Linked DNA regions of Glaciimonas sp. PCH181. Each later gene encodes a partner of the first gene's protein in a complex. Links are inferred from orthologs where the notes say so. Each region holds a gene or a part of one and is shown on either strand. Other genes may lie near its edges. The genes, in order: tldD and pmbA.

Region 1 (4,616 bases):
GTCGACACCGGCGCAACCGTGATTGCATTGCCGGCAGACGATGCGATCCGGCTCGGCATCGACTATAAAAAAGGGCAAAAAACAAGTATGAGCACCGCCAATGGTGTGACCACTGCTTACACTGTCCGCCTCAATTCGGTTAAAGTCGGCGACATCGAATTATCGCAAGTCGATGCATCTGTACTGGAAACTGGCTTGCCAATGATATTGCTAGGCATGTCATTTCTGAATCGTACGGAGATGAAGCGCGAAGGCGACATGATGGTGCTAACCAAACGTTTTTGATATCTTTGACGCTTAATCTTAGCTAAGTCTTCGGCAGTTCTTATCAACTATTAAGCGAAGCCAAAACGCGAGATTTTTCAGCACTAATTGACGGATAAAATCAGCAGCGCGATACGAATATCAAATCACAAAAAAGGGCCTGCTCAGATAACTGAACAGGCCCTTTTTATGACAATGGACGATATAAAATGCCGCCCGATTGCGACAGCTATGCCACGCTTTTCAAAATACGGCGTTGCTTCACTGCTTCGGCCAAGCCATCCAGCACGGCAATACTTTGATCCCAGCTAATGCAGCCGTCGGTGACCGATTGGCCATAGGTTAATTCCTTGCCCGGCACCAGATCTTGACGACCTGCGACCAAATGGGATTCAATCATCACGCCGACGATGCGGTCATCGCCAGCAGCGATTTGACTAGCGATATCAGCGCATACCGGAATTTGATTTTCTGGCTTCTTAGAGCTATTCGCGTGGGAAGCATCAATCATCAGGCGTTGTGCCAAACCGTTCGCGGAGATGTCTTTGCAAGCAGCATCCACACTGGCAGCATCATAATTCGGCGCTTTACCACCGCGCAGAATGATGTGGCAATCTTCATTTCCGTTAGTCGACACAATCGCAGAATGACCGCCTTTAGTGACCGACAAAAAGTGATGCGGCTGCGATGCTGCCTTCATGGCGTCTACTGCAATTTTGACGTTGCCGTCCGTGCCGTTTTTGAAGCCAACCGGGCAAGACAAACCGGAAGCCAGCTCACGATGCACTTGCGATTCCGTAGTCCGTGCACCAATCGCGCCCCAGCTGATCAGGTCAGCAATGTACTGCGGGCTGATAACATCAAGGAATTCCGTACCGGCAGGCAAACCCAGCTCATTGATATTCAACAACAATTCACGGGCCATACGCAGACCGTCGTTGATACGGAAACTGTTATCCATGTACGGGTCATTGATCAGACCTTTCCAGCCAACCGTGGTCCGTGGTTTTTCGAAATACACGCGCATGACGATTTCCAACTCACCCTTCAAGCGATCCCGTGCTGCGACCAACAGATGCGCGTATTCCATTGCCGCCTTGGTATCGTGAATCGAACAAGGTCCGATCACCACCATTAAGCGATCGTCCTGACCGTGCAAAATACGATGCAGCGCGATACGTGAATCGGCGGCAGTTGTAGCACCTTTTTCAGTGCATCCGAATTCACGGATCAAATGGGATGGTGGTGTTAATTCTTTCATTTCTCGTATGCGCAAGTCGTCGGTGCGTGGCATGTTTTTCTCCTGGCTTAAAAGTGATCGGATAAAAAAAAACCGCCATCGTGGGCGGTTTTTTTGAAATGTGGGTTTGTTCTGTTATTACGAACGCTTACCGCTTTTCACCGCCGTGGGGCTGGAATAGCTAAAGTAAAAATAAAAGTAAGCGTGTGTAAATGACATTTTTTTGGGTGATTACTTAAAACTGTGTTCGAGATAATGCAGTACTTTTCAACATTTTGCAATAGATTGTTCCTAAGTCGGGCATAGGCACGCAACTAGATGCTATAAAAATCACTGCAACCTTTGCAACAACTTCGCTAACGAACACTACTCAGCCTAAGTGCTTACGCATATCCCTGACATTTATAAATTAATCTCATCGCGTAATACAAAAATAGGTAATTTTGCGTTCTTTACGCGTATTTTCGGAGGGCATCAATACGCCATGCAGCCCGTTTAACACATTGTAACGATCAGTCTTACTATGGCAGCCGGGCCAAAATGACACCTTTAAAACTGGGGCCTGAGCCATCCATTCCGAACTACAAAAATCGGGCCAAGTATGCAATGGCCGACATAGTCTTACAAAACGGCCTGCTATTTCAATGCAAGCGGCCAAGTTTGTGTGGATCGCCGCCGTATGCCCCAGGCAAAGCGCTCAGCAGTCGCGCATGGACAATGTCTGGTTCCGTAGAAAAATAACGGTATTTGGCTAAGCTGGCTAAAAAGTTGTAGTGCATCCCGGGAATAACAGTATTCAGAACCGCTGCCGGGATGCCGTAATCAAAAGCAAAAAAAACGTCGATCTCTATAGAAATCGACGTTTTTTATTGGGCAACGAAAGACCGTTCCGACACTGCCTGATACGTTAAATGCAATTGCTTGAAACGGCGCTTAAGCAGTACCGCCAACCGTCACGCCATCAATACGCAATGTCGGCTGCCCTACACCGACCGGCACGCTTTGACCTTCTTTGCCACAAACCCCCACGCCCGGATCGAGACGCATGTCGTTACCAATCATCGATACCCGATGCAGCACATCAGGTCCGTTACCAATCAACGTTGCACCCTTGACCGGATAGGTCACTTTGCCGTTTTCAATCATGTAGGCTTCACTGGCCGAAAATACGAATTTTCCGTTCGTGATATCGACCTGACCGCCACCAAAATTCACCGCATACAAGCCATTTTTGACCGATGCCAAAATTTCAGCCGGATCTTTGTCGCCTGCCAGCATATAAGTATTCGTCATCCGCGGCATAGGCAGATGCGCAAACGACTCGCGCCGTGCGTTGCCGGTTACCGGCATCTTCATCAACCGCGCATTCATGGTGTCCTGAATATAGCCTTTCAGAATGCCGTCTTCAATCAGCGTTGTGCACTGTGTCGGATTGCCTTCATCATCAATATTCAGCGATCCGCGACGATCTGCCAGCGTGCCGTCATCCACCACGGTCACGCCTTTGGCTGCGACCCGTTCGCCGATACGACCGGAAAACGTGCTCGATCCCTTACGATTGAAATCGCCTTCAAGTCCGTGCCCAATCGCTTCGTGCAACAAAATACCCGGCCAGCCATTACCCAGCACCACAGTCATCGGACCAGCCGGGGCAGGACGTGCATCCAGATTAACCAATGCCGATGCAACGGCTTCAGCAGCATATTTCTCTAACAATTCGTCGGTGAAATAGGCGTAGTTATAACGACCGCCACCACCGCTGCTGCCCATTTCGCGGCGCCCGTCTTTTTCTGCGATCACGGTGACGGACAAACGCACCAACGGACGGATATCGGCGGCGATAACGCCGTCGCTACGGGCGACTAGCACAACGTCGTACTCACCAGCCAGACCGGCCATGACTTGCACCACGCGCGGATCTTTGGCGCGGGCGATGCGTTCAATGCGTTCCAGCAGCTTTACCTTTTCAGTCGCATCCAGTGACGTCAGCGGATCGTTTGGCAGATACAGTGAGCGGCCGCCCTTTTCCTGCATCACGCTGGCAATTTTGATTTTTCCCGCGCCCTGACGCGCAATCGTGCGAGTAGCAATCGCGGCATCGCGCAATGCTTGCTCAGAGATCTCGTCGGAGTAGGAAAACGCCGTTTTATCGCCTGACACCGCCCGCACGCCAACGCCCTGATCGATGGAAAAGCTACCGGTCTTAACGATGCCCTCTTCCAGGCTCCAGCCTTCGCTCTTGGTGAATTGGAAATACAAATCGGCGTAATCCACCTTATGCGTAAACATTGTCGCCAATGCTTTCTGAAGGCTGGATTCATCGAGTCCAAAGGGAGTCAGCAGGACATCACGCGCAACGGCCAGCGCATGGAGGTTGGGTTCAAATGGAGACATATCGTGGAAACCTTGCAAAGTGGACTGATTAGGAAGGATTGTAGAGCATCCGATTGCGGGATGCAGTAAATGGCGCGAAACGGCGACATCCCATCAACTATTCAAACTCCGGCAGCATGAAAAGTCGGCACTACCGGCCTAAAAATGCGGAATACTGATGAATTTCAAAGGAAACTGTAAAACTGAGACCAGCAAGTGGTATTGGGAAGACTGCAAACCAGCATTATTAAACGGAAATCGCAGGATTACCCTGCAATTTCCGTGTTTGTCGAACTTAAACGTTATTGCATAAACCAGCCGTGGCTGACCACAATCGATTGCCCGGTCAACGCATTTGACTCAAAACCGCCGAGAAATATCGCTGTTTGAGCGACGTCATGCACAGTCGTAAACTCACCATCAACGGTGTCTTTCAGCATCACTGTCTTGATTACCTGATCTTCGGTGATGCCCAATTCCTTGGCTTGCTCTGGAATTTGCTTTTCCACCAGTGGTGTGCGGACAAAACCCGGACAAATCACGTTTGCGCGAATTTTGTTTTTAGCGCCTTCTTTTGCGACAACTTTTGCCAGTCCGATCAAGCCATGCTTAGCCGTCACATACGGCGCTTTTAATGGCGAGGCTTCATGCGAATGAACCGATCCCATATAAATGATAGAACCGCCCGTGCCAGCCTTGATCATTTCACGCATCGCTGCCCGTGTGGTCAGATACGCGC
Region 2 (16,924 bases), on another replicon or contig:
CGCCATTGCATTTGCTGATTGAAAATTTAACAGCATCGCCAGCCTTAAACTGATGAAGCATTTCGGTATCACTGACATTAAATGCCATCGTCATCGCAGGCATACCAAAATTGGGGATTTGATTATGTTTAATGGTAATGGCATTTACTAATGGATCGACTTTAACGATCTCGCCATCAACTAAAGGTAATTCATAGTTGTCATTTGGTTCAGTGAATTCTGTTTTGCTATCCGATGTATCTACTTTGGTGCTGGCCATGCTGCTTAATGGCACGCCTATGAGTAACGTCGTTACAATCACCATTAAATTGCTTAATAGATATAGGTGGCTCATCATTAAAGTTCCTTTCTATGAGAGGGCAATGCCGGTGTTGTCCGATGCAAGCATCCATTGCCATCTGTTGTATAAATTTATATGTTGCGACTTTCGTGATTTTCGGTAACGCTATAAATATTGTTAAGTTATCGATATTCGGTTACTCACGAGAAAAAATATACCGTTTTTACAGCTCGTTACGTAATATCGACAACATTAAACTATTCACAATTATTTCTGCGAGGGAAGAGTTTTAAATCAATGACAACTACTACTTATTAATGCCCACTTATTAAAACCCTATACTTAATGGCGCGTTATTAATAAATGCACACAGCGTATTTCTATTGAATCAACTACCTGCATAGTGATGATAGACCGTCTGCTTGCCATCAGTTTTTACCAGAATGACGTCATAGGCCATTTTGCGCGGCCCTTCCATCCCCGGCGAACCGGCAGGCATTCCCGGCACCGCTAATCCAATCGCCTGAGGACGTTCTTTTAATAACCGCTGGATATCTTGCGCAGGAACATGGCCTTCGATGGAATAGCCGCCCACAGTTGCGGTGTGGCACGATCCCAATGCATCTGGTATCTGGAATTTTTTACGATAGGTTGATGTATCGGCGACATTGGTGGCGTTGACGGAGAAACCGTTGTCCTGCAGATGTTTGATCCAGCCAGTACAGCAGCCGCAATTTGCATCTTTGAATACGTCAATGACAGGTTTTGCGGCAAATACCGGGGCGCTGATACCGACGGTTAGCAATAACATTGCAAGGGATGAGAGGGCATGGCGACGATGCATTGGATTTTCCTTGATTGAAATGAATGAATTGGTGCGCAATGCACTACTTATTTGCCAGTAGCGGCTTTATTTGACTTCACCACGCTGACGCTTCCTTTCATTCCAGCTTCAAAATGTCCCGGCTCAAGACAGGCAAAATCAACGGTCATCGCTTTGCTAAAACGCCACAGCAATTCGGCACTTTTGCCGGGTTCGACCGTGACTTGATTAGCATCTTGATGTTGCATTCCCGGCATTTGCCGCATAGCCTCAGCATGCTTCGCCAACTCTGCTGCGCTGCCAATCACCATTTCATGTTTCAGTTTGCCATTGTTGGCAACGATGAATTTGATCGTCTCGCCTTGCTTGACGGTGACGTTCGCAGGGCTAAAACGCATGTCGTCGCCCATCGCAATATTGATAGTGCGAGTGATCGCGCTAGCCTTGCCCGGTGCGCCTGCTGTTGCTGTGGCGTCCGCGTGCTGATGGGCGCCATCTGCATGCACGAGGCCGGTCATCGTCAGCGCGCTGAGTAGTAATGCGGGCAATATAAAGCGTGCAGTTTTCATGAGATTCCTGATGATTTAATAAGGGCTACAAAATTTTAGAGTGTGAACGGATGCGCTCAATGTTGCGCCAAGCCATCCAGAATTGGACATTCAGGTCGTGCATCGCCATGGCAACTATTCGCTAGCCGTTCAAGCGTTATCTTCATGGCCTGCAATTCATTGATCCTCTCATCGAGTTCACGTAAATGCTCCTGCGCCAGTAGCTTAACTTTGCTACTTGGACGGGATTGGTCCAGCCATAGACCGATGAGTGCGGTGATTTGTTTCATTGAAAATCCCAACACCCGGCTTTGTCGAATAAAGCGCAGCAAATGCACATCGCGTTCGCTGTAAGTGCGATAGCCTGCATCGGTGCGGCTGGCTGGTGGAATCAGGCCGATTTCTTCGTAATGCCGGATCATTTTGGCGGAGACGCCTGACGCTTGCGCAGCGCTCCCGATATTGATGCGCTCAGTGTGCATGTGGTGGCCTTTCTGATGCGTTGAGGGGCGGTGTTTGTTCAGGTTTCCAGCGGCGTAACAGCAGGGCATTGCTGACGACGCTGACGCTGCTAAATGCCATCGCCGCACCCGCCAGCACAGGGTTTAAAAATCCGAGTGCTGCCAGCGGAATACCGACCACATTATAGACAAATGCCCAGAACAGATTTTGTCGGATTTTATGATACGTCCGACGTGAAATAGTGATCGCATCTGCCACCAGGGCCGGATCGCCGCGCATCAGCGTGATTCCGGCTGTATGCATCGCGACATCAGTGCCGGTGGACATGGCGATCCCGACATCGGCTGCGGCCAGCGCGGGTGCGTCGTTGATCCCATCGCCGACCATCGCCACCGTAGCGCCATCTTTTTGCAGATCGTTGATTGTTTTGGCTTTGTCTGCGGGCAGAATTTCGGCATGTATTTCAGCGATGTTCAATTGTTTGCCAATGGCATTCGCGCTGCCCCAATTGTCGCCGCTTAACATGGCGACGCGGATAGATAGCTGTTGCAAGCGTTCAATTACCAACTTGGCGGAAGGTTTTACGCTATCCCCGAATGCCAGCAAGCCACGGATAACCGGCGTACCCGCCGCCTCAAGCGGTGCAGTTGCCAGCCACGAAATGGTGCGGCCATCGGCTTCCAGGGCAAGCGCCCGAGCCGCGAGAAGACCCAGATCAGCGCCAAGTTCGCGCATCCAGCGAGAGCTGCCGAGATAGCAAATTTGTTGCGCGACATTGGCTTGTATCCCGCGACCTGCCACGGTGTTTACTTCGGTCGCAAAGGGAAACTCGCATTTTTTCTCAGTGATCGCATTGATGATTGCCCTTGCTAATGGATGCTCACTATTGCGTTGAACGGCGGCGGCTAGCGCCAGCAATCCATCATCAGTGAGGCTGTTTTTATCGGCCTCAGCATTAGGATCATCAGCGCTAGCCTGACAAGCGACCAGCGTTGGCTGGCCAATAGTCAGTGTGCCGGTTTTATCGAACGCAATTACGTTAATGCGATGCGCCATTTCAAGCGCCTCCGCATCTTTTATCAGAATCCCATAGCGCGCTGCCACGCCGGTACCGACCATGATGGCGGTGGGCGTTGCCAATCCCAGTGCGCAGGGGCAGGCGATGACCAACACGGCGACAGCGTTCAGGATTGCCTGCTCCCAATTGCCGTTCGCCAGACCCCAGCCTAGCAAAGTCAATAAAGCGATCAGTAATACAACCGGCACAAAGACCGCGCTGACTTTATCGACCAAACGTTGGATGGGTGCCTTTGCTGCCTGTGCGTGTTCGACCATCCGGATGATGCGCGCCAACGTGGTTTCAGCGCCGGTGGCAGTCGTGTTGATCAACAACAGGCCTTCGCCATTGATGGCCCCTGCGCTGACGTGATCGTCCTGCTGTTTTGCTACGGGCAGACTTTCGCCGGTCAACATTGACTCATCAACGTGGCTGCGTCCTTCCAGCACTTTGCCATCGACCGCGATACGTTCACCTGCGCTGACGACGACGATGTCATGCATCCGCAGTGCGTCGATCCCGACTTGATGATCGATGCCGTCGCGTCGCACGGTCGCATGTTCCGGACGCAATGCGTTTAATGCATTAATCGCGTCTGCAGTCTGGCGTTTGGCCCGTGTTTCCAACCATTTTCCGAGCAGCACCAAGGTGATGACCGCTGCCGAGGCCTCAAAATAAAAGTGACCCATAGCATGGGCATTGGGTACAAATAATTGATATAGCGATAAGCCGAAGGCCGCGCTAGTCCCCAGTGCCACCAGCAAATCCATATTGCCGGTTCTGGCTTTCAATGCACGCCAGCCAGCGCGATAGAAGCGTCCGCCCAGCCAGAATTGCACAGGCGTTGCAAGCGCCAATTGCCACCAGCCGGACAACTGCCATTCGCTGCCAAACACCATTAGCAGCATCGGCAAGACTAACGGGATGGTGAGTAACGCAGCCACAGCGACTGGCCACCAACTAGGCCACCGTGGGCTAGGCGTTGCGTTGGCGTTCGACGCTTGGGCGGCTGGCAATGTCGCCGCATAACCGGCTGCAACAACGGCTGCTATGAGTTGTTCGGCTGGAATCGCGCCGACGGTCTCGATTGTTGCCAATTCGGTCGCCAGATTGACCGAAACGGCCTGTACGCCAGCAACTTTCAGAAGCGCTTTTTCCACTCTGCCGCTGCACGAGGCGCAACTCATCCCAGTGATGACTAGCGTGATTTCCCGATGCTTAACCTGATAGCCAGCTTTTTCTACCGCCGCCACTAAGGTGGCGACGGCGGTCGTTTGATCGGATGAAATAGTCGCTAATTCTGTCGCCAGATTGACGCTGACGTGTTTGACGCCAGCGACCTTAGCCAATGCTTTTTCCACATGGGTCACACACGAAGCGCAACTCATGCCCTCAATCGGCAGTTGGAATTCGCTGAGACTCGTAATGCTAATGGTGCTGCTCATAGTGAAAGTCCGCTGAAACACTGGGAATGACTAGATAATGCACCTTCCTATCATGGTAAGGTCAAGATAAATTTCTCAGCAAATTTTTATTGAGCAGGACTTGACCTTCCCATGGTGGGATGGGGCATAGTGCAAGGGTTCACACTAGAAAGGCTAAAGATGACTGAATTGAATGTACGCAAATTTAATGTGCAAGATATGACCTGTGGTCATTGCGTCGGACGTATCACCGAGGCGATCAATGCACTTGATCCGCAGGCCAAAGTAGAGACTAGCGTTCCCGACAGAAAGGTCTCGATTCAGAGTGGGATGGGAGTTGAAAAGCTGGTTGCGGCGATGCTGGATGCCGGTTATAGCCCTGTTCTAGCCTAGAAAAGTAGAAAGACTAACGAAAAATCGCACGCTGGTGACAGCGTGCGATTTTGTTTTTGGATAAGACTTACAACAATAAAACTTACGGTAATAAAGCCTACAACTAAGTTGACGGCAATAAATCTTAAGACAAGACCTTGCGCAGCCAATTACCGATATCCGCGACTTCTTCTGCGCAGACTGAATGCTGCATCCGATATTCATGCCATTCAACGTCGTAACCAAGCTGTTTCAATACTTCACGCGAGTGCTGTGCCCGACTCAGTACCACTACCGGGTCCGCGCTGCCGTGCGCCATAAAAATCGGCGTGTTTTGATTGGCGCTGGAACGTTCAGCTTCTGTCTTTTCGCTCAGCGGTAAATAACCCGACAAACACATCAAGCCGGCTAGTTTTTCCGGATAACGCAAACCGGTTTGCAGCGCCATGGCGCAACCTTGCGAGAATCCGGCGATGACGATTTTATTGGCGGGAACGCCACGCGCAATTTCTTGCGCAATTAACAGATCGATTTGCGCTTGTGACTTGCGCAGACCGGCTTCGTCCTCGCGTTTCACCAGATCAGGCGTAAAAATATCGTACCAGGCTGGCATCACATGGCCATTATTAATGGTCACCGGGATAGTCGGTGCATCTGGGAACACGAAGCGAATGCCGGGGCAGCCACTCAGGTCGAGTTCTTTAACGATCGGCACAAAATCTGAGCCGTCTGCGCCCAGACCATGCATCCAAATGACGCTGGCAGCAGGTGTGGCCGAAGTTGTAATTTCTTGCGTAGGTAACAGGGCAGTGGTCATAGTGCGGAAAGTGAAGTTGGAGTAATCAGGCGACAGGCGGACGAATGGCCGATTTTGGTCGAAATACCTTACAAACAGCGGCGTCGGTCTCGATATACGGACCGCCGATCAGATCGATACAGTAGGGGACGGCTGCGAAAATGCCGGAGACTATTTGCGCACCATCGGCGTCTTTTAGCCCTTCCAGCGTTTCTTTGATCGATTTCGGTTGTCCCGGCAGGTTCAGAATGAGCGCAGCGTGATTGTCGGTTTCGCGGATGACGGCGACCTGGCGCGACAGAATCGCGGTGGGGACAAATTGCAGGCTGATTTGCCGCATTTGTTCACCAAAACCTGGCATTTCCTTGGTTGCCACAGCCATCGTCGCTTCGGGCGTTACATCGCGCCGCGCCGGGCCAGTTCCGCCTGTGGTAAGCACCAGATCGCAATGATGTTGATCTACCAACGCAATCAGGGTTTGTTCGATAATGCTTTGCTCGTCTGCTATCAGGCGGGTTTCGATTTCCCACGGACTGGTCAGCGCAGCGCTAAACCAGCCTTGCAAAGCCGGAATTCCCTGATCCTGATACACGCCAGTGCTGGCCCGATCCGAGATTGATACCAGCCCTATTTTTAATGGGCGTGGAACGGCTGCAACCTCAGCATCAATCTGAGTGGCGGTATTAGAAGTCGTCACGCTCATCGTCTTCGTCGCTATCTTCATGATCGCCTTCATCGGCGCTCGGTTTTTGCAATTGCTTCAGCAGTTGGAAAATCTCCCGATAAGCTTTTGGTGGCTTGTTTTCCGCTTGTTCTTTGCGTGCATTCCGAATCAATGTGCGGGTATGTTGCACATCCAGATCAGGATGCAGCGCCAGCAAGCTGGTCAGCGCATTGTCGTCTTTCAGCAAGCGATCGCGATGACGTTCCAGCGCGTGCATGGCCGCGGTATCGGCTTTCGACAAACCTCTCCAGCTATCCAGAGTTTTCTGAATATCGGCAATTTCGTGCGGTTCCAGCGTGCGCATTTTTTTGCCGACATATTGGGTCTGGCGACGGCGGCCTTCATGATCTTTGATTTGCTGACATTCCAGGATGGCATCGCGCACATCTTCTGGCATCGGCACGCGCTTAACGCGGTCGCGCGATTCGGCGATCAATTCTTCTCCGAGCTTTTGCAGCGCAGTCATTTCACGCTTTAGCTGGGACTTGGACGGGCGGTCGTATTCTTGTTCGAACTCGGTGGACTGGAAGCCACAAGAGCCGCGATTTGGATTTGGCATGATGTAGGGGTGAAACCATTCTCTTTAAACGATTGCTATGATAACCGTTTTAGCCTCAGGCGTTGTCGCTCATTCGCCTGTTTTGTGGGCAGATACATACCACAAACATCGGCTAAGCCTTTGAATTGTCGGGAATTTCCTTGAATTTTAGCCTGCAGGCTAGCGCCAGGCTGCCGGGCTTATCGCTTATCCCGGTACATCGACAAGATTTAGTTCTTGTCTTTTTCGTTCTTGATAACGGTGCATTGCTGTCGTTATTGAAAATTAGTGACTAAATGTTGTAAATTGATAACAAAAGTATAAATGGTTATGTCGATTTCAATCGCCGTTTTATCGACGATGGATAGAAGTGACTGAAAATGCCAGCAAATAAGACGGTCCGCATCGTCTTTTGAATCGACTTTTTCACGCTGTAGATTAGTTATCGGAAAGAGTGAGTTAAACTTAGGCCTTGCGCAAAACTGCCCCCCGGCGGTATGCCTGCTAGCTGCATCGGCGTTCTCCAACCACCACCGTTCACTAAAGAAAATCGCACATGAGCGCATCCGTATTTATCCATACTCAGGACCAATTACAACAACTTGCGCAGGATGTTTTGCGTTATGCCCGCGAAAAAGGCGCTTCTAACGCCGCGGTCGATATCAGCGAAGGCAGCGGCTTGTCTGTCGGTGTACGCAAAGGCAGCATCGAAACTATCGAACAAAATAAAGACAAGGGCATGGGCGTTACCGTGTACTTGGGCGAGGAACGGCATACGCGACGCGGCAACGCCAGCACCTCTGATTTCTCGGCGCAGTCGCTGAAAGATACGGTCGATGCGGCATATAACATTGCGCGTTTTACGGCGGAAGATGATTGCGCCGGATTGCCGGATGAAGACATGCTGGAAATGAATCCGCTAGATCTGCAATTATGTACGCCATGGTTGATCTCAGCCGAGGAAGCAGTAGCGCTGGCGAAGCGTTGTGAAGCGGCAGCGTTTGCGGTCGACAAGCGCATTACTAACAGCGAGGGTGCTGGCGTCTATGTGCAGCAATCGCATTTTGTCAGCGCCAATTCGCGTGGTTTTATGGGTGGTTATCCGTTCTCGCGTCATACGTTATCGGTGTCGCCTATCGCTGGTAAAGGCGGAAAAATGCAGCGCGACAGCTGGTATTCATCGGTACGCGATGCTGCGAAATTAGCGAAGCCGGAAGCCATTGGTCGTTACGCTGCCGAGCGCGCATTGGCGCGTTTAAACGCACGCCAGCTGGATACGCGTAAATGCCCGGTGTTGTTTGAAGCGCCTTTGGCGACAGGTTTGCTGGGTGCTTTTGTGCAGGCCGTGTCGGGCGGAGCGCTGTATCGCAAGTCGACTTTCTTGCTAGATACGTTAGGTAAATCTGTATTTGCGCCGCACATTCAGATTGTCGAAGATCCGCATGTAGTTGGTGCGGTTGGCTCAGCGCCATTTGATGATGAAGGCGTCAAAACACAGCGGCGCGATGTCGTGAAGGATGGCGTTGTGCAGGGATATTTCTTGTCGACTTATTCTGCCCGCAAGTTAGGAATGACGACTACCGGCAATGCAGGTGGTGCGCATAATTTAAAGATTGTTTCTTCGTTGACGCAAGCGACCGATGACTTTAATGCGATGTTGAAAAAGCTGGATACAGGGCTATTAGTCACTGAATTGATGGGGCAAGGCGTCAATTACGTCACTGGCGATTATTCGCGCGGCGCTTCGGGATATTGGGTAGAGAAGGGCGTGATTCAGTATCCGGTGGAAGAAATTACGATTGCCGGGAATATGAAAGATATGTTGGCGCAGATTGTGGCAATTGGCGCGGACACGTTGACGCGAGGGACTGCGCAGACCGGGTCGATTTTGATTGAGAGTATGACTGTGGCGGGGAATTAACTAATTAATTAGTCTGTTGGTTTGTAGAAACTAAAATGCCGTTAGCGTCGAGAATGGAACGTCCATTTTCGACGCTAACGGCATTTAATCTTTCTTAGTCTAAAATCGCCTGAAGACGCGCAAGCGCATCATCTAAATGTATCTACATTGCAGAAACTATTTTTGGATTGTTAAGAGTTAATTGTAGATACAAAGTATCTACTTTTTTGGTTGATCAACCGCCTAAATAAGCTTCCAATACCTTTGGATTGTGCAGCAAATTAACCCCAGTATCAGCCAGTACAATTTTTCCCGTTTCCAGCACATATCCACGTTGCGCAATCCGCAATGCCTGCCGTACGTTCTGTTCAACTAGCAAGATCGTTAAGCCAGTGCGGTTGATTTCCTGGACTATGCGAAAAATTTCTTGAATCATCAATGGGGCGAGGCCCATCGAGGGTTCGTCCAGCAGCAGGACGCGTGGTTTTGCCATTAATGCGCGGCCGATGGCTAGCATTTGTTGCTCGCCGCCGGAGAGGTTTCCTGCCAAACCTTCTTTGCGCTGCCCTAATACTGGAAAGAGCGAATAGACCCATTCCAGATCCTTGGCGACTTGTGTTTTATCGTTGCGGGTGTACGCGCCTAACGCCAGGTTTTCTGCGATGGTCAGGGTGGTCAAAATAGCGCGGCCTTCAGCTACCTGAACTACGCCGCTCTGGACGATTTTGTGCGGCGATAATTTGGTCAGGTCGCGGTCGTCCAGCAATACTTTACCGCGAGTCGGTTTTAGCAAGCCGGAGATGGCTAGCAGTGCGGTACTTTTGCCAGCGCCATTGGCACCGACCAAGGCGGTAATTTCGCCTTCGTTGAGGCTCAGGGTGATGCCTTTGACGGCTTCGATATGTCCGTACGACACTGCCAGATCTTGCACGCTTAAGATGGGATTGCTGGGCTTCATTACGCTTCTTCCTTGCCTAGATACGCTTCGATCACTTCCTGATTATTTTTGATTTGATCCGGCGTGCCTTCGGCGATGATGCGGCCGAAGTTCAGTACCGCGATGCGGTCGCACAGGCCCATTACAAAACGCATATCGTGCTCGATCATGAAAATACTGAAGCCGCGTTCCTTGATGTTCAAAATTTCACGCATCAATTCAGTTTTCTCGGAAGGATTCATCCCGGCCACTGGCTCATCGAGCAATAATAATTTTGGTTTGGTGGCAAGTGCGCGGGCAAATTCCAACTTGCGTTGTTCGCCGTAGGACAAGCTATCTGCCAGAAATTGGGCTTTGTGATCCAGGCGGACCCATGAGAGTAATTCCAGTGCGCGTTCGCGTGCTTTTGCTTCTATATTACGATAGCTGGGCAGGTTCAGCAGCAGTCCGGCGAGGCTGTAGTTCATATGATCGTGCATACCGACCACGACGTTTTCCAACAGCGTCATTTCCTTGAATACCCGGATGTTCTGGAAAGTACGGGCGATTCCACGCTCGGTAATTTTATGCGGTGCGACTTTGCCGATATCCTGATCATTGAAGGCGATGCTGCCGCCAGAGGCGCGCAGCAAGCCGGTAATGAGATTAAATACCGTCGTTTTGCCAGCGCCGTTAGGGCCGATCAGGCCGAAAATCCCACCCTGTGGGACGTTTAGATTCACGTCTTGCAATACTTGCAGGCCGCCAAAGTTTTTGCTGAGATTGGTAAGTTTTAACATCAGCCCACCTTTCCTGTCTGCTGAGATTGTTTCTTTTTCCCGAATAATTGGCGTATCCGTCTTGGGTCCCAAATGCCCTTAGGCAAATAGAGAATCACCAGCACCAGAATGATCCCGTTAGCCGCTAACCGGAAGTCCTTAAAGTGACGCAGCACTTCGGGCAATAATGTCAACAAAGTCGCCCCGATAGTTGGTCCAATCAGATTGCTGGTGCCGCCGAAAACCGCCATGGTGAGGATGTCTACGGCATTTTCGAAAGCGTAATTTCCCGGTCCGATCGTAAAGGTGTAATGCGCGTTTAATGCACCCGCTACGCCAGCGATGGTTGCGCCGATGACGAACGCCAGCAATTTATAACCGGCGACATTCACACCCATCAGGCGTGCGGCGATTTCATCTTCTTTGATAGCCTCAAAGGCACGGCCGATTTTAGAGCGTCTGATGCGCGCTAAAACATATAGCGTGATCGCCAGCAGCAGTACGATATGCCACCATTCTGTAATTGGCGGAATACCATTGAGTCCCATCGGGCCGCCGGTAATGTCCATATTCAGCACGACGACACGGACCACCTCGCCAAAGCCCAGTGTGGCCATCGCCAGATAAACGCCCGACAAGCGCAGCGTTGGAATCCCGATAATCAGCGCAACCAGCGCTGGTAATGCACCGCCAACTGCCAGCGCCACCGGAAACGGTAAGCCGGTATTCATACTAATCAGGGCTGCGGCATAAGCGCCGATTCCCATGAACGCGGCATTCGCCAGCGACAGCAAGCCGCACGACAGCGTGACGTAAATCGATAGGGCCAGCATGGCGTTGACGCCGATACTGAAAACGACGGTGTTATAGGTTGCCCAAAATCCATCCCACCACTCCATGAATCCCATCTGATTACGCCTTTCTTTCCAGCACTTTGCCGAACATGCCTGACGGCTTGACTAGCAATATCAAAAATAGCAAACCGAATCCAACCGCATCGCGGAAATCACTCGAAATATAGGCCACCGTCAATACCTCGGCGAACCCTAAAAACAGACCGGCGATCATGGCGCCACGAATATCGCCCATGCCGCCTAAAATAATGACGGCGATACCTTTGTGCAGCATCGGTTGTCCCATAAACGGCGTAATCGCGTTGAATGACAGGCCGACCAGCACGCCCGCTGCGCCGCCCAGGGCTGCGGCGGCAAATGAGGTCAGATAAAACAAACCTTCAACATTAATGCCAAGCAGATATGCGGCTTTTGGCGATTCAGCAATTGCGCGTAATGCGCGTCCTAATTGCGTACGGCGCATGACCGCCAGCAATACCAGCATCAATACAAATGAAATCACGACGATGCCGATCTGGACCGCGGTGATATGGATGCTACCGAAGGTAAAACTATTTTCGGGAATGATCCCTTGTGGAAAACGTTTGTTTTCTGCGCCAAATAAACCTTGCGCCAGATTGGTCAAAATAATTGCTACGCCAATGGTGGCAATCATGGGGGCCAGATGCGGCGCGTTGCGCTTGCGCAGAGGTCGCAGGACCAGATAGTCGACCGCCAGACCGATCGCGCCCGAGGCCAGCATTGCCACCAGCATCGCCAGCCAAAGCGGCAGCGCTAACTGTTCGACCAGCATTAACGCGACATAGCTGCCGAGCATGAAAATCGCACCGTGCGATAAATTGATCACGCCCAATACGCCGAATACCAGCGTGAAACCTAACGCAAACAGGGCGTACACACTGCCTAGCGTGAGGGCGTTAATAAGTTGTTGTTCGAGCATAGGGAAAACTCTTTATGTGGAACCGACTGCAAAATGAGAATCAAAAGGTAAGCCGAAGCTAAAGCTAAAGCGAAAGGCACGCCGATGATTTATCGGTGTGCCTTTGGAGTTTAACGCTTCCTTGTTTTGCCGCACGTTCACGCAAAATTGCATCGAATGTGCAGCGGACTAATTTACTTCAGCAGAACGAATTTGCCGCCTTTAGCAATGTTCACAATCGCTTCTTGTTGCGCATCATAGCCGACTGGCTTGCCGCCAGCTTCCGGTGCTTTGCGGAAAGTGAAATCGCCGGTTGCACCTTCAATTTTGACTGCTGGCAATGCATCGCGCAAAGCGACGCGGTCAGCCGGTAACGCGCCAGTCAATTTGACCGTTTTAAGTGCGGCTGCGACGATGTACAACGCGTCGTAAGCTTGCGCGGCAAACTGATCTGGATCGCTACCAAACTTAGCTTTGTATGCGGCAATGAAAGCTTTGTTGGCAGGCGTCAGATTTTCCGCCGACCAAGGGCTGCCCATGATGGTGTCGTCACCGGCATTTTTAGCAATCTCAAACAGCTTTGGCGAATTCAAACCATTGCCGCCGATGAACGGTTGCTTCATGCCCAGTGTACGGGTTTGCAGAATGATATTCGCGGCTTCTTCTGTGAGGCAAGAGCAGACGATAGCATCCGGATTGGACGCTTTAATTTTGGTCAGCTGCGCCTTGAAATCCACGTCGCCTTTGGCATACGCTTCAGTGGTCGTTACAGGGATGTTCTGTTTAGCAAGCGTAGCTTTGAAAACGTCGTAACCGCTTTTGGTGAACGCATCGTCGTTACCATAAATAATGGCGACTTTCTTGATGCCGAAATGCTTCACCGCAGCGCGTGTCGTGACTGGTAAAACGTCCGCTTCCATGACCGAGTTACGGAAAGTGAAAGGGCCCATTGCAGTGATACCGTCAGCAGTATTACTCGTACCAAAAGCCACAACTTTCGCTGCATTGGCAATCGGATCAGCGGCAAAAGCAGAATTCGACAACGTTGGGCCGAATACCAGCAACGCTTTATCTTGGAAAATTAGTTTTTTGAAGACGTTAATCGCGTCTTCTTTTTTGCCTTGCTCGTCTTCAACCATCAGCACTAGCTTGTTACCGTTAACACCTCCCTTGGCGTTGACTTCTTCAGTTGCTAGCGTAAAACCGTTTTTGATGGCGACGCCATATTTGGCGGCTGGACCGGTAAGAGCGGCAGCCAAGCCAAGTTTGACGTCTGCGGCTAATGCAGATTGCGCTAATGTCGCGGCTAGTACCAGTGCCGTCATTGTTGTCAGCGTGGATGAAAATTTCATTCTGAGTTCTCCCTTATGATGCTAATTTTTAAACTTTTTTACGTATAAGTTCCATGGTTGCAATAAGATTTTTCCACGGTGGGAGGATTATAAAGGACTTTTCCTTAAGTTTATGAACAACAGTGGGCCGAGGGCGGCCATGCTGGGACGAAGGTTCAAAGGTAGCGGAGAGATACAAATGATAATAAGAATTAGCGTATTTTTTGCGTTTTACACATGACAACCAGACCTTTCAGGGAGTGGCCGAACTTTTATCTGGCCACGCCAGATAGCAGCAATCACCAACTTAGCTGGCCAGTTTTTTCAAAATCAATTGAAATAGCTATTTCAGCATGACTAACGGCAAAATGCGTCCGCTATCAGCGACATGTGCCAATGGCTGTAGTGCAGGTTTGCTTTACTTAGTGTCGTTGGTTTTTTCCAGGCAGGTACGCCGGGAATCGGCGTGCTGTCGCTAAACTGACCTTTGCTAATAAGATTATCCATCCAGGTCACACCGATATAGACGACACGCACATGGGGAGCATTGGCTTCGGTCGTTAACATGGCACGATTTCTAGCAATCCAGTTGCGGAGTTTTTCCAGGTTTAGCTTTGCTTCCAGATTGGTAGTGACTTCTTTTTTGGCGGCAATCGCGAGTTTCTTAATCGCTGCACCATCGCCTTGTCCATTTAACGCGCCGGTGTAGTTACCTGTCCCGTCGTCATAGCGTAAATCTATCTGCTGCCCGTCGCTGTGGCCGGTATGGCCGAGCGCTGAGTTATTTTTTCCATTTTGCGGGATATGCAGCCCTGAAATGTCATCGAAGTAAAACGGTTTGCTGAGTAGCCAATTGATAGTGCCTGCCATGGCCCAGGCATCTCCACCCAAGTCGCGCATACCATAGCGTCGTCTGGTTAAGTGGGGAGCGATGGTGGCGGCTAAATACAGTGGTTTGAAATTTTTAATACCAGAGGCTTTCATTGCCATAAAGTTGGATTCCCCGGCATTGTCGCCATTTTTTCCTTTGAGCATGAACTGAATTTGCACGGGGTTACAACCAGGAGGTAAGGAGGCGGTGGGGAGTTTTAAATCTGCAAAATTTATTTCTCCAGCTGTTGTAGTGCTGGCTTGATCGATCAGGTTGCCGGGAAGCGTGAATATATTGTCGTTGAGGACGATTTGCGCATGGACGGCCTCGATCACGGCATCCTCAGGTTCATACTTTATGTCAACAGGAAAACCCCACGCAGCATGGGATGCTGCCGTACCCGCATGTGGCAAACTAATGTACGAGCCACGCCGATTGGTCAGTTCATTTGTGCCAATTTTTCTGGGATGAAAAATTTTGTGTTTTTTTGCATTTTCGGTTTTTGCTGTGATCTCGGTGATGCGTATATCGCCGCAACCGTTTTTAAAACGCGCACTGACTCGGGTCGGCCTGATTTCACCGCCGATGTTGGTGGTAGTGAGTTTTCCCGTAATAGACAACGGGCCGTCACGGGTTTGCGGGCTAATATTGATACATTGACTGCGGGTTATTTCTGTTCTGCCAACATGCGTATTGTTGACGTTACCACTGGCGGACCAGTTTTCTGGCAAGCCATGTAATTCATACGCCCAATAATCATTGAATGGGCTTTGTCTACCGGTCCAGTAGAGTGCTTCATCACTTTGTACTGTGACATCTATCTGGACTGACGCCACACCTTGCGGTACCTGGTAGGCGATAGTGCAAATAGACGGAACGTTTTGTTTGCCGCCCACGGCCATGATGGTGCTGCCATCGGCTGCCCGTGTGCATTGCGGGGCGGCCTGTCTGGATGCGTTGCGTGCTCTGCGTTCTTGTTCATCACGTTCTTCCTGGATCACTTTGAGAATGCCACCGGTGTTGCCTCTGGTGCTACTTTCTATGGGTTTGCCTTTGTAAGTAACGGGGCCGGTGAGTGCTTGAGGGAGAACCAGATCAACGTGGATGTCGCCTGAGTCTTCTCCTATGATCAGCGAATAGTCAGGTTTTTGCTGGGTCGGGTGATTAAAATCGACGAGAGAAAGCGTGTATTCATCGGCAGGCAATAGCGGAAAGATGAATTCTCCGTTTACGTCCACAGTAGATAGTTGGCGAATGTCGCTTTCCAGGCCGCTAATGCTGACTTGCCGGTCGGACAGGTTGGTGAGAGTGTAGCCTGCTTCGTCTAGCAGACGACCGGTGACGTGGGCGCTGGCTTTTTGAAAAATAAAATTAAAGTGCCCGGCAAATTGACCCTTAGCATCGTCGCCATTTAAGGTGAGCGTTAATGGATCACCTGGAAGACGGTCGTAAAACTCCTTGAATTTTTCTGGTTTGGTGGTCAAGCGGTTACGTTTTGGGTCGTAATCAAAATACTCAAAGAAAAATTGATTGAACACCCGATCATTCAGGATTTGAATGTTCGTATCCTCTTTGCGCATTGATAACACTGGCGCATTATGTAGCGTGATGCTGATTTCAGTGACATCCGGGGTCCACAAATGCCCGGGACTTAAGCCCTCTAACGTGGCATACGCTTCAGGATAAAACACTTGCTGTTCGTCTGAATCCAGCTCTTCATCGGTGTAGCCGTTTTCTAGCCAAAATGCGCGTTCGTCATGCGGTACAGGTGCTTCGCCTTTCATGCTGGAGGGGACTTCTGTTAATCGTGCCGGACCGATATAACGCCGGGTTTCTATGCGTAATGGCAGGGTGTAATGATGCCCATTGCCGTTGAGAGAGAGTTCGGCCTCGCGACCGTTATCCGCTTCTTGCGCCAAGACGTAGACATCACCATTCTTGATAGTCGTTTGTAACGGTGGGCCAGAGAGTTGGTGTACCTCCAGAAGCCGGGCGATGTCATCAGGTATGTCAAACAGGGTGATGGTGTTAATTTCTCCTGTGGTGATGGTGCTTTCCCTGATTTGGGTGGCTTGTGCTGGCGAGGTGACGACCATCGTCAGCATGCAGAGAGAAAACAGCGCGTGCAGAAAATTTCTTGACGGCTTCAATGGATATTCCTTAAATTTATAGCTATAGAGCAATAATTGTAGGGATCATCCGGTGTAAAGAAAATTGGGGAAATCCTTAAATGATAAGGAGTGCGTCAACGGTTTTTAAGTCAACAACGGCTTTATTCATAGCGTAGAAATTGTCGAGCGCAATCAACCGCGCATCGTCGAAATGTTATG

The links.
Region 2: the proteins of tldD (region 1) and pmbA are in contact, whole or in part, in a solved structure (PDB 5NJ9), measured with the Escherichia coli proteins. The link is inferred for Glaciimonas sp. PCH181 from one-to-one orthologs.

What each region holds. Positions count from the first base shown.
Region 1 is NZ_PYFP01000003.1:411,167-415,782, forward strand. Bases 1,669-4,616 are described here. They hold tldD (metalloprotease TldD), read right to left. Parts: upstream 3,899-4,616; coding sequence 2,438-3,898; downstream 1,669-2,437. Other genes in these bases: C7W93_RS22500 (3-hydroxybutyrate dehydrogenase), read right to left, coding at 4,180-4,616. Also shown: C7W93_RS22485 (TIGR02281 family clan AA aspartic protease), read left to right, coding at 1-285; 3-deoxy-7-phosphoheptulonate synthase AroG, read right to left, coding at 494-1,558. UniProt on the Escherichia coli protein: Metalloprotease involved in CcdA degradation. Suppresses the inhibitory activity of the carbon storage regulator (CsrA).
Region 2 is NZ_PYFP01000001.1:2,192,109-2,209,032, reverse strand. What follows is about bases 6,793-9,762. They hold pmbA (metalloprotease PmbA), read left to right. Parts: upstream 6,793-7,580; coding sequence 7,581-8,945; downstream 8,946-9,762. Other genes in these bases: C7W93_RS10170 (ABC transporter ATP-binding protein), read right to left, coding at 9,160-9,762; yjgA (ribosome biogenesis factor YjgA), read right to left, coding at 6,793-7,045. Also shown: C7W93_RS10225 (copper-binding protein), read right to left, coding at 1-337; C7W93_RS10220 (DUF411 domain-containing protein), read right to left, coding at 669-1,124; C7W93_RS10215 (plastocyanin/azurin family copper-binding protein), read right to left, coding at 1,172-1,672; cueR (Cu(I)-responsive transcriptional regulator), read right to left, coding at 1,729-2,118; C7W93_RS10205 (heavy metal translocating P-type ATPase), read right to left, coding at 2,123-4,615; C7W93_RS10200 (heavy-metal-associated domain-containing protein), read left to right, coding at 4,775-4,987; C7W93_RS10195 (alpha/beta hydrolase), read right to left, coding at 5,112-5,783; mog (molybdopterin adenylyltransferase), read right to left, coding at 5,809-6,465; more of yjgA, read right to left, coding at 6,446-6,792; more of C7W93_RS10170, read right to left, coding at 9,763-9,882; C7W93_RS10165 (ABC transporter ATP-binding protein), read right to left, coding at 9,882-10,640; C7W93_RS10160 (branched-chain amino acid ABC transporter permease), read right to left, coding at 10,640-11,527; C7W93_RS10155 (branched-chain amino acid ABC transporter permease), read right to left, coding at 11,532-12,413; C7W93_RS10150 (ABC transporter substrate-binding protein), read right to left, coding at 12,587-13,744; C7W93_RS10145 (carboxypeptidase-like regulatory domain-containing protein), read right to left, coding at 14,081-16,744.